Regions from separate parts of the Hominiventricola aquisgranensis genome, predicted to be linked through region 4. Evidence: predicted binding sites of a transcription regulator. Region 4 holds the regulator's gene; each other region holds the start of a gene.
What was found. Region 4 encodes Rex, which represses fermentation and respiration genes when NADH is low (regulators of the CRP and FNR family bind a similar motif). Its sites were predicted from a motif close to ATTGTTAANTANTTAACAAT; they were not measured.
Positions count from the first base shown of each region.

Region 1: a site for Rex is predicted at 1,210-1,229, ahead of WMO62_RS12000 (DUF8180 domain-containing protein). Genes of this name have one in related genera too.
Region 2: a site for Rex is predicted at 2,512-2,531, ahead of fucO (lactaldehyde reductase). Genes of this name have one in related genera too.
Region 3: a site for Rex is predicted at 2,006-2,025, ahead of WMO62_RS06180 (L-lactate dehydrogenase). Genes of this name have one in related genera too.

Region 1 covers NZ_JBBMFC010000022.1:43,942-48,369, reverse strand. Annotated here, with positions in the region: gene WMO62_RS12010 (methylenetetrahydrofolate reductase C-terminal domain-containing protein) at 1-172, shown strand, start outside; gene WMO62_RS12005 (methylenetetrahydrofolate reductase) at 194-1,072, shown strand; gene WMO62_RS12000 (DUF8180 domain-containing protein) at 1,275-1,646, shown strand; gene WMO62_RS11995 (CooT family nickel-binding protein) at 1,662-1,856, shown strand; gene WMO62_RS11990 (ATP-binding protein) at 2,079-2,849, shown strand; gene cooS (anaerobic carbon-monoxide dehydrogenase catalytic subunit) at 2,886-4,428, shown strand, end outside.
Region 2 covers NZ_JBBMFC010000023.1:46,238-50,665, forward strand. Annotated here, with positions in the region: gene WMO62_RS12275 (transcription repressor NadR) at 1-254, opposite strand, end outside; gene WMO62_RS12280 (YitT family protein) at 285-1,145, opposite strand; gene fucO (lactaldehyde reductase) at 1,264-2,412, opposite strand; gene rpsA (30S ribosomal protein S1) at 2,617-3,693, opposite strand; partial or broken gene ispH (4-hydroxy-3-methylbut-2-enyl diphosphate reductase) at 3,674-4,428, opposite strand, start outside.
Region 3 covers NZ_JBBMFC010000008.1:85,844-90,271, forward strand. Annotated here, with positions in the region: gene WMO62_RS06170 (4Fe-4S dicluster domain-containing protein) at 1-201, opposite strand, end outside; gene WMO62_RS06175 (CoB--CoM heterodisulfide reductase iron-sulfur subunit B family protein) at 198-995, opposite strand; gene WMO62_RS06180 (L-lactate dehydrogenase) at 1,033-1,980, opposite strand; gene ung (uracil-DNA glycosylase) at 2,122-2,796, opposite strand; gene hisF (imidazole glycerol phosphate synthase subunit HisF) at 2,827-3,588, opposite strand; gene hisH (imidazole glycerol phosphate synthase subunit HisH) at 3,603-4,208, opposite strand; gene WMO62_RS06200 (hypothetical protein) at 4,230-4,428, opposite strand, start outside.
Region 4 covers NZ_JBBMFC010000002.1:47,246-51,673, reverse strand. Annotated here, with positions in the region: gene alr (alanine racemase) at 1-959, opposite strand, end outside; gene WMO62_RS01230 (NAD(P)H-hydrate dehydratase) at 1,016-1,909, opposite strand; gene WMO62_RS01225 (redox-sensing transcriptional repressor Rex) at 1,927-2,577, opposite strand; gene WMO62_RS01220 (heavy metal translocating P-type ATPase) at 2,736-4,428, opposite strand, start outside.

The DNA of each region.
Region 1 (4,428 bases), on a different contig from region 4:
CCTTGTAAATGGTCAGTGTGGTGGTTCCAAGAATGGTAAATGTGAAGTAGACAGTGATATGGAATGCGGATGGGAGCGTATCTACAGACGCCTGAAAGAGATCGGACGGCTGGATGTACTGAAATGTCCGACACAGATCCATAACTTCGCAACAGACGATGATGTAAAATAAAAGGATTGGAGCAAATATACGATGAAAATGAAAGAATTATTCGACCGTGGTGAATTTGTAGTTTCTGCAGAAGTAGGACCGCCAAAAGGAATCCATGTAGACGAGCTTGTAGAAGAGGCAAAGACCTATCTTAAAGGTGTTCATGCAGTGAATGTAACAGATAATCAGTCTTCTGTTATGCGTCTTGGATCTCTTGCAATGTGTAAAGTTCTCAAAGATGCTGGCATGGATCCGATCTTCCAGCTTGCATGTCGTGACAGAAACCGTATCGCTCTGGAGTCTGATCTTCTGAGCGCTGCTATGTTCGGCATTGAGAACATTCTCTGTCTGACTGGCGATCATACCAAGATGGGTGATCATCCGCAGGCAAAGCCGGTATTTGACCTGGATTCTGTATCCCTTCTTCATACTGTGAAGCTTCTGGAGTCAGGCAAAGATCTGGGTGGAAATGAACTGGTTGGCGAGCCGCCAAAATTCTCCAAGGGAGCAGTTGTATCTCCGTGCAGCGATTCTGTTGATGCACAGCTTGCAAAGATGGAAAGAAAAGTTGCTGCAGGTGCAGATTACTTCCAGACTCAGGCAGTATTTGAGCCGGAGAAATTCATCAAATTCATGGAGAAAGCAAAACAGTTCGGAAAACCGGTACAGGTTGGTATCATCATTCCGAAGTCAGCTGGAATGGCAAAATTCATGAATAACAATGTTGCCGGTATTCATGTTCCGGACGAGATGATCGAAGAGCTGAAGGCAGACAAAGAGAAAACCAAAGCAGGTATCACGGGCGTTGAGATCGCTGCACGTATTATCAAAGAGTGTAAGCCATACTGCCAGGGTGTACATATCATGGCACTTGGATGGGAGTCCAAGATCCCGGACCTGTTGAAAGCAGCTGAAATCTAAAAAATATTGAAGCTATTATGGGGGCTGCCTGAAAAAACAGGCGGCTCCTTTTTGATGCATTTTCTATAGATTTATTTGTTGAATTTATTGAAAATAGCTTGCTAAAAATCCCCCTGGGGGGTATAATACATTATAATAATGTCAAAAAATTAACAGAATGCAAATTTTGATATAGGATTTGACAAAAAAGGAGGCAAGTCGAATGCACGTAACGAATGAAGAACATAGTCATTGTGGATGCGGATGCGGCGGTCACGATCATGAGCACAGCCATGAACATACACATGATGGCGTGACTCATACTCATGCACATACCCATGAGGGGGAACATGATCACGAACATGCACACTGCGGATGCGGTCATGATCACGGAGCACAGCCAAAAGACGAAGACACCGCTGTTCTGGCATATATGCTGGATCACAATAAGCATCATGCAAGAGAACTGGCAGAGATCGCCAAACACCTGCGCGAACAGGGCAAGGATGATGCAGCAGCCCAGATTGAAAAGGGTGTTGAAGATTTCGAAAAGGGTAATATGAGATTATCCATTGCGCTTTCTCTTGTTCAGTAGAGGAGGGATTAACCAATGTGTCTTGCAACAATTTATGGTAAAAAGCAGGAGGACGAAACGATCCTGCTGAAAAATGCAAGCAGAATTGATGTAGATGGAACAACCATCCGCATCAGAGATATTATGGGCATGGAGATCACTGTGGAAGGCGCCATTACCATGGTGGACCTGGCAAACTCGGTTGTAAAGATCAACTGTACAAACAATTAAACTCCATGAAAGGTTACAACAATCAGGCTGTGGATACAGTCTGATTGTTAGTGCAGACAGGTATCTGGATCCTGAGCATGCCTGGATGATGTGATTCTGCCTGCGAACATAAAATTTACCATATGGAGGTGGTAATCCGCTCATATAGAAAAATTTAAAGAGAAGGTACATAAGCCTTCGAACAAATTATCAAGAAGTAAACTAGTTTAGGAGATGACAGTTATGCCATATACAATTGCAGTAGCCGGAAAAGGCGGTGTAGGAAAGACTACATTGACCGGCATGATGATTCAGCGTCTTGCCGAGCAGAAGAAAGGCCCGATCCTGGCAGTGGATGCAGACGCAAATTCCAACTTGAACGAAGTCCTCGGTGTAGAAGTGGAGATGACACTGGGAGATATCCGCGATGAGCTGTCAAATGCAGAGCTTTCCAATGAAAGCCCGATTCCGAAAGGAATGTCCAAACAGGACTATACTGAATTTAAGTTTGATTCCGCACTGGTGGAGGAAGATGATTACGACCTGTTAGTGATGGGACATACACAGGGAAAAGGATGTTATTGTTTTGTAAATGGTCTGTTATCTGCCCAGGTTGCCAAACGTGCCCAGAATTACAATTATGTGGTCGTGGACAACGAAGCAGGAATGGAACATATCAGCAGAGGTATCCTTCCCGGCGTTGACACGGTGATTCTGGTCAGCGATTGCTCACGCAGGGGAATTCAGGCGGTTGGACGTATCGCCCGTTTGGTTCCTGAATGTGGATTAAAACCGAAGAAGATCGGTTTGATCGTAAACCGTGCTCCTAAGGGAGTACTGAACGATGGCGTCCGGGAAGAAATTGAGAAACAAAACCTGGAACTTCTGGGAGTCGTTCCCCAGGATGAAGGCGTATATGAGTTTGACAGTGCCGGAACACCGACCACACAGCTTCCGGAAGACAATCCTGTCAGACAGGCGTTATACAAAATCATGGACGGTCTGGAATTATAAAAAGGAGATGACCTGACCGCGTAAAAGGAGATTTATATGGGAGACTTTAAATTAACAACAGTCGAAGAGATGGAAGCAGCGACTAACCGACTGCTTGAGACCGGCGCGAAAGTCGGTGCTGACGCATGGCAGATTCGTGTAAAGAATCAGACCCCGCATTGTAAATTCGGAGAGCAGGGTATCTGCTGTCGTATCTGTGCAATGGGACCTTGTCGTATTACTCCGAAGGCTCCGAGAGGAATCTGTGGATGTGATGCTCATGGTATCGTAGGACGTAACTATCTGAAATTTACTGCCGGTGGAGCAGCTACTCACTCTGATCATGGACGTGAGATCTGTCATACCCTGTATGCAGCAGATCCGAATGGCGCTTACAAAGTAAAAGATCCTGAGAAACTGATCCGCATCGCAAAAGAGTGGGGTGTAGAGACAGAAGGAAAAGATATCTATGATCTGGCTCATGAGATGGCAGAACTGGCTCTGATGGAATATGGTAAACCGTTTGGTGTTCAGAGATGGCTGAAGAGAGCTCCGGAGCATACCCAGAAGCTGTGGCATGACGCAGAGATCGAGCCGAGAGCAATTGACCGTGAAGTTGCTGCTTCCTTACATATGACTCATATGGGATGTTCATCAAAGCCGGAAGCACTGGTTCGTCAGTCCTTAAGAGCAGGTCTTGCTGATGGATGGGGCGGTTCCATGTGTGGTACTGAGTTCTCTGACGTACTGTTCGGAACTCCGAAGCCAATTGACACCGAAGCAAACCTTGGCGTTATGAATGCTGAGAACGTAAACATCGTAGTACATGGACATGATCCGTCACTGTCCGAGATGGTCTGTGAATATGCAGATGATCCGGAGATGATCGCATATGCAAAGAGCATGGGTGCTAAGGGAATCACCGTATCTGGTGTATGCTGTACTTCCAATGAGGTAGCAATGCGTCGTGGTATTCCGATGGCTGGTAACTTCCTGCAGCAGGAGAATGTAGTCCTGACTGGAGCATGTGAGGCTATCGTAGTAGACGTTCAGTGTATCTTCCCGGCACTTGGACCTCTGAGCAAATGTTTCCATACCAAGTTCATCACCACTTCACCGATCGCTCAGATGCCGGATTCCGATTACATCCGTTTTGATGTAGGAACCGCAGCAGAGAAAGCAAAACAGATCGTTATGACTGCATGTGAGAACTTCAAGAACCGTAAACCGGATCTTGTATATATCCCGGATATGAAGCAGAAAGCAACTGTTGGATATTCTCTGGAAGCACTTGTGAAAGTACTTGACGGTGTTACCAACAGCCAGGTAGATGTAACCGGAACAACCAAACCGCTTCTTGAGTGTGTAACATCTGGTGTTATCCGTGGTGCAGTTGCAATGGTTGGATGTAACAATCCGAAGATCCGCCCGGACTATGCACATATCGAGATGATGAAGAAACTGATCGCTAACGATATCGTAGTCGTAGCATCCGGATGTTCTGCACAGGCTGCTGCAAAAGCAGGTCTGATGGATAAATCCGCAAAAGATCTCTGTGGTGCAGGTCTGAAGAGAGTATGTGAGCTGGCAGATATCCCAC
Region 2 (4,428 bases), on a different contig from region 4:
TCATCCAAAGTATGCTCCGTGTCATGATGTACCCGAAAGATCCGCACATACTGTTCTTTTACTGCCGCATCCAGAAAATATCCTTTATAAGTGGACAGAATCTGCATCCGCTGAGCACGAAGCAGCGCCATATCCTGTACGATCACCTGACGGCTCACCTTCAGAACTTTTGCAAGTTTTGTTCCTGACACCGGACTTTTACTGTCCTTTAATATTTTTATGATCTGGCTTCTTCTTTTCTCGCCTTCTGTCACATTCTTTTCCTCCCTCAGGACTTTGATTTCTTAGTCTTCCGGTTTCTGATAAAAGTGGCCGGATAGCTGTGAGGTCTTGATCACATTGATAAATGCATGCTTATCCACCTCCCGCACTGCTTTTAACACATGCTTACTCTCCGCACTTGATACGACAGAATAGACCATGTGGCGTTCACAGTGTTCATAGGATCCCTCTCCATTCAGGATTGTTGCCCCATGGTGGCACGTGTTTGAGATTGCATCACACACTTCCTGCGGATGATCGGTCACAACAAACAATGTCTGCTGCTGATACTTCTTATATAAAGTGTGCAATACCTGCGTGGATGCATACTGGAAAATAATTGAGTATAATGCCTTGTCCCATCCAAACAGAAGACCTGCAGCACCAAGGATCAGAACATTCAGACCCAGCACCAGATTCCAGGAATCCATGCCCTTTTTCTCCGACAGATAAATAGCAATAAAATCCGTCCCCCCAGATGTTGCATTGGCAAATAAGCAAAGACTGATCACCGCTCCGTTAATAAGACCTCCAAACACACTGATCAGCAAAGTATCGTAAGTAATAGGATATCCCGGGATCATATCTGTAAGGATACCTGTCAGCAGGATCATCAGACAGGAATACAAGGTAAATTTCTTTCCAATAAACCGGTATCCAATATAGACCGGTATCGCATTCAGGATCACATTGACCAGCGTATATGGAATCGTAATGCCAAAAAACAGATCAGCCACACGCTGGATCAGAATCGTCAGTCCCGTTGCTCCACCAGGATACAAGCCGCCTGTCCGTACAAAAGTCTTAATATTCAATGCCATAATCAGCGATGCCACGCAGACCATCAGAATTCTCTTTCCATCTTCTTTTATATCAAATCTCATTTTTCCCCTCCTTTTCCCTATTATATCTCACTGTATGCAAAAAGGGAATGCTTACGCATTCCCTTTTTGCAATAGGATATATATATGGGCATCTTATAATGGAATATGGCCTTTATTATTACAGCAGACTGCGATACAGTTTTTCAATATCATCCACCGTTGCTTCTTTTGGATTGCCTGGAGCACACGCATCAGCTGCTGCACTTTCACTCAAGAAGCGAATATCTTCTTCTTTTACAATTGCTTTCAAATCTTTTGGAATTCCCACATCAGCAGCCAGCTTACGAACCGCATCAACAGCTGCCTTTCTGTACTCTTCCTGACTCATGGTTTCGGTTCCTTCTACTCCCATAGCCTTTGCAATATCTCTATATTTCTCACCAGTTGCATCTGCATTATATTCCATAACCGTCGGAAGCAGGATCGCATTTGCCACCCCATGAGGTGTATCATAGACAGCTCCCAGTGCATGTGCCATGGAGTGTACAATCCCAAGTCCTACATTGGAAAATCCCATACCTGCAATATACTGTCCAAGCGCCATACCTTCTCTTCCTTCCGGTGTGTTCTCAACAGCTCCACGAAGAGAGGAAGAGATAATCTCGATTGCTTTCAGATGCAGCATATCTGTGATCTCCCAAGCTGCTTTTGTAATATAACCCTCAATGGCATGGGTCAGTGCATCCATGCCGGTTGCAGCTGTCAGTCCTTTCGGCATGGAAGACATCATATCCGGATCTACTACTGCTACTACCGGAATATCATGAGTATCTACACAGACAAATTTCCGTTTCTTCTCTACATCAGTGATGACATAGTTGATGGTAACCTCTGCTGCGGTACCTGCGGTCGTTGGAACGGCAATGATCGGTACACAAGGATTCTTGGTCGGAGCCACACCTTCCAGACTTCTCACATCTGCGAACTCCGGATTGTTAATGATAATACCAATGGCTTTTGCCGTATCCATCGGCGAACCACCGCCGATTGCAATGATAAAATCAGCACCGGATTTTTTATATTCTTCCACACCATTCTGTACGTTTTCAATGGTTGGATTTTCTTTAATATTGGTATATACTTCATAAGCACAGCCAGCCTGATCCAGTACATCTGTTACTTTCTTAGTCACACCATGCTTGAAGATCGTAGGTCCGGAACATACAAATGCTTTCTTAAAGCCTCTACGTTTCACCTCTCCTGCAATTTCCTGAATTGCACCTTTTCCATGATAAGATGTTTCATTCAATACTAATCTGTTTGACATTGTTTTTTCCTCCATCTTCTGTCTCATAGAATCAAGCGTTTCTTTGTTCCGTTTGTTCTGTTCCCACTATACTCCTTTTATTCTCGTAAAGTCAATTATTTTGTTAAATTTTTGACATTCTAATTTGGAATATGAAACTCTGCGTAAAAAAGAGGTATACGGAATCCGCATACCTCTTTACAATCACCTGTTATATAGAAAGAATTACTCTTCCTCTGCTTCCTCAACCGGTGCTTCCAGAGCTTTCATGCTCAGGCTGATCTTATGATCCTCACCGTTGAAATCAACAACTTTAGCTTTGATAACCTGACCAATCTTCAGAACATCAGCCGGTTTCTCAACATGATCTCTGGAAATCTGAGATACATGAAGCAGTGCGTCTACACCCGGCTCCAGCTCAACAAATGCGCCAAAGTCAGTCATACGTGCTACAGTTCCCTCTACTTCATTGCCTACTGCATATTTCTCAGCAGCATTGAGCCACGGGTTTGCATCATCAAACTTAAGGCTCAGAGCAATCTTGGTATCTTTGATCTCTTTGATCAGAACAGTCAGTTTCTGACCAACCTTGAACATCTTCTTCGGATGCTCAACACGACCCCAGGACATCTCAGAGATATGAAGCAGACCATCAGCTCCGCCCAGATCTACGAATGCGCCAAAGTCAGTAATATTTTTAACAACGCCTTCTACAATATCTCCTTCATGGATACGCTCGAAGAGTTCTTTCTGCATCTCTGCTTTCTTAGCAACCAGAAGCTGTTTTCTGTCACCGATGATTCTTCTTCTCTTCGGATTGAATTCAGTGATTACAAACTCAATCTCCTGATCAGCATATTTGCTGAGGTTTTTCTCATAAGTATCAGATACCAGGCTTGCAGGAATGAAGATTCTGGTCTCATCAACTACAACACTTAATCCACCATCCAGTACCTGAGATACTTTTGCGGTCAGAACTTCTTTGTTCTCAAAAGCCTCTTCCAGTCTCTTGCTTCCTTTTTCTGCAGCTACTCTTCTGTAAGAAAGCTGAACCTGTCCCTCACCATCATTTACTTTCAGGACTTTAACTTCCATAGTGTCACCTACAGATACCATAGTTCTCAGGTCTGCATTCGGCACGTTGGTATACTCGTTTCTGGAAACAATACCGTCTGATTTGTAGCCTATATTTAAGATGATCTCGTCTTCTTTGACATCGATCACTGTGCCTTCTACGATTTCTCCTGTTCTGATAGTTTTTAATGAACCTTCCAGCATCTGTTCAAAACTTAATTCTGACATCGTTTTTGAACCTCCTCAATAATTTTCTTTGGGGTGGAAGCCCCCGCTGTAATACCTACAAGCCCAGTAGATCGTAATACCCCTAAATTCAAGTCGTCAACCGTCTGTATATAGTAAGTATTTTCGCACTCTTTTCTGCATATTTCAAATAGCTTCTGCGTATTTGAACTATGGCTTCCGCCAATCACGATCATGGCATCTGCCTCGTCTGCAATCTGACGTGCTTCCGTCTGTCGCTCTTCCGTCGCATTGCAAATTGTATTTACAACAACTCTATCATACCTCTTTTTGTCAAGAATTTCAACTAAATCTTGAAATTTCTTGTAGTTAAATGTCGTCTGTGAGACAATGCATACAGAACTGTTCTCCGCAAGCTCCAGAGCCTCTGCCTGCTCTGAGGATTCCACTACAATTGCCGGGGTATGACACCAGCCTTTGATTCCCTCTACTTCCGGGTGCTTATCATTTCCTATGATAATGATCTGCCGGCCAGCTGCACTCTCTTTTTCCACAGTCCGGTGAATCTTCTTTACAAACGGGCAGGTAGCATCCACACAGATGAGTCCTTTTTCCTGGATCAGATCATAAATCTCTCTGCCCACTCCATGGGAACGGATAATAACTGTACCTTCAGTCAGAGCCTCCAGTTCTTCCTTTGAGTCCAGAACCCGAACCCCTTTCTCTTCCAGATCCTGCACCACTACTTCGTTATGAATAATAGGACCATACGTATAG
Region 3 (4,428 bases), on a different contig from region 4:
GAGACATTTCCACAGAGATTTCGATTGTACCAGTGCTTCAATATTTTCATTCTGCACATAGGAGACAAACTGATGCGGTTTGATATCCATCTCGTCAAATGCCGGACAGGACGCCGAGCATTTTCCGCATTTCATACATTTCAGCGGATTCACGCCGCTGATCTCCTTGATCTTTTCAGCCTGTGAGCTTACTGTATTCATGCGTTGTCTACCTCCTCTTTCACACCAAGGGCTTCTGCCAGAAGCTCTGTGAAATAATAAATCGGAAGATCTCCTGCGGTATTTTTATTCAGGTTATACATGCAAAGGGGACAGGCGGTAATCAGCATGTCTGCTCCAAATCCTTCCGCACTTTCTACGATCTTGTTGCACATGTTCTTTGCCATGTCTTTTTCTTTCAATGAAATGTAACCGCCGCAGCACTCATTCCGATATGGATAAATGACCGGCTCTGCTCCCAGTGCCCGGATAAAATCTTCCATGATCTTCGGATTTTCCGGATTGTCAAATTCCAGAACTTTTCCAGGACGGAGCAGCAGACATCCATAATAAGCACCTATTTTTTTGCCTGTCAGCGGATGGGTCACTTTTTCTTTGATCATATCGAATCCGACCCGGTCACGGAGTACTTCCAGATAGTGGAGCACATTGGTCTCTCCCTTGTAGGGCTCTTCCAGCTTCAGATAGTTGTTGGCTCTGGCCTGAATATCCTCCACATGCTTCATATCATCGTTGACTCTCTTCAACACATGATGACAGGCGGAACAGACGGTGATCAGTTCCTGTCCTTTTTCTTTGGCAGCCTGAAGTGCACGGATGGATGCAAGCTTGGTTGCGATCTCATCGCTGCCCAGCGGATATACACCGCCGCAGCACTGCCAGTCTTCGATCTCTTCCATCTCAAATCCAAGAGCCTCCGCAGAAGCTCTTGCATAAGCGTCAAGATCTCTGGCTTTGTTCTTCAGAGTACAGCCCGGATAATAACTGTATTTCATAGCCTGATGATCCTTTCTTTGTCTCGTAAAAATAATTTTACAGGTTGATCTGTGCGATCACAGATTTCAGTGCTTCTGCACTGGCCTGAAGTTTCTTTGTCTCTTCTTTGTTCATTCTCATAGGAATCTTACCGCTGATACCCTTCGGTCCAACCAGCGTCAGTGTACTTAAACATACGTCTTCCACACCATACTCTCCATGCATCATGGAAGATACCGTCACAACGGTCTCTGAAGATGCCAGCAGGGTCTTGCAGAGCTGACATACGGATCTGGATACGGCATAGAAGGTAGCTCCCTTCTTCGCGATCACGATACCGCCGGATTTCCGTACATACTCGCTCATCTCGTCTTTATCGATAGGCTGTACGTCTTTACCCATATGCTGCGCCACATTTACGTACTCATCCACATGGATACCGGAAACATAGACACCTGTCCAGGGAATGAAAGAAGTATCGCCATGCTCACCAAATACATAAGCATGAATATTTTTCTGTGCCACCTGAAGCTTTTCAGATAATCCGCAGCGAAGTCTTGCTGTATCCAGGATCGTACCAGAACCGATGATCTGACGCTCAGGCAGACCGGAGATCTTCGTAAATACATAAGTCATGATATCCACCGGATTACTTACGATCACATATAATGCATTGGGTGCTTCTTTAACAATCTGAGGGGTAATGCTCTTTAAGATATTAACATTCGTCTGTGCCAGATCAATACGGGTCTGTCCTGGCTTTCTTGCGATTCCGGAAGTAATGATCACAATGTCAGAATCCTTGGCATCCGGATAATCACCGGCGATGATCGAGATAGGCTCACGGAAACAGGTTCCCTGTTCAATATCCATAACCTCGCCCTCTGCTTTGTCCTTGTTGATGTCGATCATAACGATCTGGGATGCCAGTTCTTCCTGGGACAGAGAATATGCAATCGTAGATCCTACACTTCCTGCTCCAATGATGGTAATCTTTCTGCTCATAGGTACTCCTTTCAAGTAAGACATTTTTGTTATTTTTTTAACAAATTACTTTAAAAAAATTGCCCGAGTGACCGGGCAACTCATTGTTAATAAAATAACATAACGTTAAAAAAATATCAATACTAAATCCATTCCTTTTTGTTATTGATTCTCAATTTGCCAGTCAATAGGCTCCATACCATGTTCTTTCAGGAATTCATTCGCCTTACTGAAATGCTTGCATCCAAAGAAACCGCGGTACGCAGACAGTGGACTGGGATGGGGTGCTTCCAGAATCAGATGCTTCGGATTGTTCAACATGGATCTCTTCATCTGTGCCGGTCTTCCCCAGAGCATAAATACCATAGGTCTGTCCTGCTCATTGAGCACACGGATAGCCGCATCGGTGAATTCTTCCCAGCCGATGCCTCTGTGGGAATTGGCCTGATGAGCACGGACAGTCAATACCGTGTTCAGAAGCATAACGCCTTCTCTTGCCCATTTTTCCAGATAACCATTATTAGGAATATAGCAGCCGCAGTCATCGTGCAGCTCCTTATAAATATTGACAAGCGATGGCGGAATCTCCACATCCGGCTTCACAGAAAAGCAAAGTCCATGAGCCTGTCCATTATTATGATAAGGATCCTGGCCTAAGATCACCACTTTCACCTGGGACAGCGGCGTAAAATCAAAGGCATTGAATATATCATCGGCAGGCGGAAAGATCTCATGAGTGCTGTACTCTTCCTTCACTGTCTTATATAATCTCGCATAATAAGGCTTTTTAAATTCCGGGCTTAAAGGCTCCAGCCAGTCATTGGATATTGCTCCCATGTCAGTTCCTCTTTTCTCTTGTGATTCTTTCTATAAACGTACCGAGATTCCGTTGTCGCGGAGATATTCTTTCACCTGACGGATTTCCAGTTCCTTGTAATGGAACAAGGATGCTGCCAGAGCTGCATCTGCTTTTCCATCAGTCAGTGCTTCTCTAAAATGTTCCAGTGTTCCAGCTCCACCGGAGGCAATGACCGGAACTGACACATTCTCTGCAATGGTTCTGGTCAGTTCTATATCATATCCTGCCTTGGTTCCATCACAGTCCATACTGGTCAGAAGGATCTCTCCTGCTCCAAGCTCACAGACCTTCATGGCCCATTCCACTGCATCCATCCCCATATCTACCCGGCCGCCATTTTTGTAAATATTCCAGCCACTGCCGTCTGCACGACGTTTGGCATCAATAGCTACAACTACACACTGGCTTCCAAACTTATCTGCTGCCTCGCTGATCAGTTCCGGCCGCATGATGGCTGCAGAGTTGACCGAGATCTTGTCCGCACCTTCTCTTAACAGCACTTTAAAGTCCTCGACTGTGCGGATACCACCGCCTACAGTAAACGGAATAAATACTGTCTCTGCCACCCGGCGCACCATATCAACAACGGTATTTCTTGCATCAGAGGAAGCGGTAATATCCAGAAATACTACTTCATCGGCGCCTGCCTTGTCGTAAGCTGCCGCTACCGCCACCGGGTCTCCTGCATCTCTTAAATTAACAAAATTAACACCCTTTACCACACGTCCGTTATTGACATCCAGACAGGGAATGATTCTCTTTGTAAACATCTGGCCACTCCTCCTTACAGTTCGGCAAAATTTTTCAGCATCTGAAGTCCCGCCCGGGAACTCTTCTCAGGATGGAACTGGCAGGCAAATACATTGCCCTTCTCCACAGACGCATGGATCGTAACTCCATACTGCGTCGTTGCTTTTACGATGCTCTCCTCTTCAGCTTTCAGATAATAGGAGTGTACAAAATAAACATACGGATGCTCTTCCAGACCTTTGAATAATCTGCCCTGATTCTGAAACGTCAGGGAATTCCATCCCATATGCGGGATCTTTAAGCCTTCTGTCTCCGGGATCTTCAGAATCTCGCCTTTGAGGATTCCCAGGCCTTCCACCCCCGGACTTTCCTCGCTTCGTTCAAATAAAAGCTGCAGCCCCAGACAGATTCCAAGAAATGGTTTCTCAAGTTCTGTCAGCTCATGGATCACATCTACCAGTCCGTATTCCTGAAGATGGTTCATAGCGTCTCCAAACGATCCCACTCCCGGCAGGATCACTTTGTCTGCCCGAAGAAGGGTATCTCTGTCTCTTGTGATGCAGACATCCTGTCCTAAATACTTCATGGCCTTTTCCACACTGCGGATATTGCCTGCATCGTAGTCGATAATTCCAATCATAAGCTGCCTCCTCTTGTGTGTCTAATTAGCGGTAAATAATTTTACCGGATCTTCCTTCACAGATGTTCCTCTGTCAGCGATCTCCTCTGAAAGCTGTGGAAATTTTCCGCTGACTCTGATATATCTTGATTTTTTATTAAAATAAGCCGTCTTCTCAAAGGGAAAACGCACAAGCTGTGGATGTGCGAATCCAACGCCCAGCTCCAGTACACAGAGCTTC
Region 4 (4,428 bases):
ATCATCTGGTCCATGCAGACTCTTCCAAGAATCGGAGCTTTCTGTCCGCGGATCAGTACCCAGCCCTTATTGGACAGGGATCTCGGATATCCATCGCCGTATCCCACCGGAACCGTTGCCACCTTCATGGTTTTCTCAGCTACAAAGGTACCTCCATAGCTGACAGCCGCACCAGCCTCCAGCTCTTTGATATAGACAATATGGCTCTTCAAAGACAGTACCGGTGTGATCGGCACTGCAAACTTATTAACTTCATCAGACGGGTACATGCCATAGATCGATACTCCCGCACGGACCATATCAAGGTTTGCCTGCTTCAGATCGAAGATACCTGCACTGTTGGAACAGTGATGGAGCGTGATATTCACACCTCTGTCCTCCAGAAGTCTGCTGAATGCAAGATAACGACTTAACTGTACCTCTGCCGGTGTCTTATCTGTTTCATCTGCTCTGGCAAAATGAGTAAACAGTCCTTCTGTATCCAGATTGGGCAGCTGGCTGATCTCTTTCACAATATCAGCACTCTCAGCATTATCTTTAAATCCAATACGGGACATACCAGTATCTACTTTAATATGTACATGGACGGTCTTACCCTGGCGGACAGCTTCTTCAGAAAGCTGACGGGCCATGGACAGCTTAAATACTGCCGGACGGATATCGTATTTCACCACTTCTTCATAGGCATCCGGGAATACAAATCCAAGGATCAGGATTGGTTTTGTGATGCCTGCCTTGCGAAGCAGCAGCGCCTCCTCAATGGTTGCCACTGCATATCCCCAGATATAATCATATGCCTCCACCATCTGAGCGATCGGCACCGCACCATGCCCATAACCATCTGTCTTCACAACAGCCACCATCTTCGTTCCCGGCGTCAGATTATCCTTCATGCTTTTAAAATTATATGCCACTGCATCCAGATTGATCTCTGCACATACTCTCATGTAATGTTTCATTGTATCATTCTCCTTTTGTCGCCTATATTTTAAATCTGCCTTTCATCTGTCCGGACTTATGCTTTCTTCATAGCACCGGGCAGATACTCCAGCAGATGCCTTGCCAGAAGACCATATACGCCTTCCTGCTCCATCGCCAGATCCCCGGCTCTTCCGTGAAGCCACATGCCCAGAAGCGCTGCATCTGAAGGATCAACTTTCTGAGCCAGCAGGCCTGTCAGAATTCCCGTCAACACATCGCCGCTTCCTCCGGTGGACATTCCACTGTTGCCTGTAGTGTTCACATAACAAGTTCCATCTGGCAGTGCTGCTGCGGAGGGTGCATCCTTCAGAATGCAGATGCAATGATGTTCTCTTGCAAAAGCAGCAGCCCATCCTGAAATATCTTTACTGATTTCCCGGGATTCCACACCTGTCAGTCGAGAAAATTCCCCTACATGAGGGGTCAGGATCACATCTCCTTCATGCTGTTCCAGCCATTCCATATGTTCTGACAGAATATTAAGCGCATCCGCATCGATCACCAGCGGCCCGTGAAATTTCTGAAGCGTCAGCTTCATCATGTGATATGCCCATGGCTTTCTTCCAAGCCCTGGACCAATGGCTGCCACTGTCGCCCAGGAAAGTGCTTCTTCCAGTATGTTATCCAGCGCTTCCCGTTCATCCTGCTCAAAAGTAGTCATCACTGCTTCAGGCAGAAGTGTCTGCAGGATCACCCGGTTTTCTTCCGGTGTCAGGATCCTCACCAGACCTGCACCGCTTCGATACACTGCTCCCGCGCACAAATATGCTGCGCCTGCCATGTTAACACTTCCCGCCATACACAGTGCTTTTCCAAACATTCCTTTATGAGACCTTTTCGGTCTTTCAGGAAGTTTTTCCAGAATCTTCTGATCTACGTTTCTATACTCTTTCATTTTAACTAAATGAGCAAAAGGGTCTGTATACAATAACAGACCCTCGTTCCTTATACTTCTTCCTTTTTGTGTTCATTTTCATAGCTGCTGATTCGATAAGATAACTGCATCAGACTGTCTACCAGATGAACATTTTCCACTACCACATCATCCGGAACTTTCAGATCCAGATGTGCAAAGTTCCACAATGCCTTGATTCCACAGCGAACCAGACGGTCAGCCGTCTCTGCCACACGATCCTTCGGAAGCGTCAGTACTGCAATCTCAATATGCTCACGAGCCACAAAATCTTCCAGCTCATCCATCATCAGTACCGGAATACCACGCACATCAGTTCCTACCAGGCTGGGACGAACATCAAAGATTGCCTTTGTGATAAATCCGTTCTTTTCAAAATCATAGTTTGCCAGAGCATGTCCGAAATTACCACCACCAATAATGATCATAGGATGCTTCTTGTCCACACCCAGAATCTTGCCGATCTCATCGTACAGGAATTTCACATTATATCCATATCCCTGCTGTCCAAATCCGCCAAAATTGTTCAGATCCTGCCTGATCTGAGATGCCGTCACCTGCATTTTCGTGCTCAGCTCACCGGAAGAAATGCGCTCGACTCCATTATTCAGCATCTCGCCAAGATATCGGTAATATCTCGGAAGCCGTTTGATTACCGCTTTTGAGATCTGTCTCTCTTCCATTCTGAGTCCTCCTTATTGCTTATATGCCCAAATCTGTCTTTATTATAGAGCCTTGTGTTTTTTTTGTCAAAAAATATTTTGCAGAATATACAAAAAGAACTGTCAAGTCCACCCCAACAGTTCTTCTTGCTTATTTTATATTTGATTCATTATCGATTTTACACTTCCGGGAGCAGATCCGTCATACTCTTCAAACTGATCAACAGTGTAGAAGTATTGTGGAACAATGCGGATGTGGTCGGCTGGAGGATACCTGCAACGCCCAGAATGATCAGACCCATATTGAATCCTACGATCACACGGTAATTCTGATGGATCCGTTTTATCAGTCCATTGCTGATCTGTTTTAACTTCACCAGTTCTTCCAGATTGTCTGCGCTGATGGTCACATCCGCAATCTCTCTGGCAATTTCCGCGCCATCACTGATAGCAATTCCAACATCAGCCGCGGACAATGCCGGTGAATCATTGATACCATCCCCGATCATGATAACCTTTCTTCCAGCAGAGCGTTCCTTATCTACAAAAGATGCCTTGTCTTCTGGCAGGACCTCAGAATAATACTCATCCACGCCTACTTTTGAAGCCACGGCACGAGCGGTACGGTCACTGTCTCCAGTCATCATGACTACTTTGCTGATACCTGCTTTCTTAAGGCCCTGGATTACATCAACAGCTTCCGGACGCAGCGGGTCTTCAATACAGATGATTGCTACCAGCCTGCCTTCCACCGCCAGGTACAGATGAGAATATTCCTCCGGAACTGCATCGAATCTCTCCTGCATGCCCTCCGGGATCACACATTTCTCATCTTCAAATACAAAATGCTGGCTTCCGATCACAGCTTTCTTGCCTTCGATCGTGGTAGAAATGCCATGCGCCACCACATACTCCACCTTTGCATGACGCTCATCATGGGACAGCCCTCTTACTTTCGCTGCTTCTACAACCGCTTTTGCCATAGAGTGTGGAAAATGCTCTTCCATACAGGCTGCCAGACGAAGCAGTTCGTCGGGGTCTTCATCCACGAATGGAACCACATCCACAACCGTCGGTTTTGCCTTGGTCAGAGTACCGGTCTTATCAAAGACGATGGTATCTGCCTCTGCAATGGCTTCCAGATATCTGCCTCCTTTAACGGTCACATCATAGGTTCCTGCCTCTCTGATAGCTGACAGTACTGAGATTGGCATAGCAAGCTTCAGTGCACAGGAAAAATCTACCATCAGTACCGCCAGTGCCTTGGTCACATTTCTGGTCAACAGATAGACCAATGCTGTTCCGCCCAGTGTATACGGCACCAGACGATCTGCCAGGTGCTCTGCTTTTCCTTCCATAGAGGATTTCAGTTTCTGAGACTCTTCGATCATAGATACGATTTTATCAAATTTTCCAGAACCAGTCACTTCACGGACCAGAACGGTCAACTCGCCTTCTTCCAGAACAGTTCCTGCATAGACAGTGCTTCCTTCGCTCTTATGAACCGGGATGGATTCACCAGTCATAGAGGCTTGGTTGACCATACCGTCACCAGTTACAACTACACCGTCAAACGGAACCATGTTGCCCATGCGGACAACAACTTTATCGCCCGGTTCAATCTGTTCAGATGGAACAAGAATCTCCTGTCCGTCACGCTGCAGCCATACCTTCTCTACGTGAAGAGACATGCTCCGCGCCAGATCTGCCACAGATTTCTTGTGGGTCCATTCCTCCAGGATCTCACCGATTCCCAGAAGGAACATCACGGAAGATGCAGTCTCCATATCGCCACGGAACACAGATACACCGATGGCTGTTCCATCCAGTACCGGAACTTCCAGCTTGCCGTGTGCCAGTGTGCAGATTCCA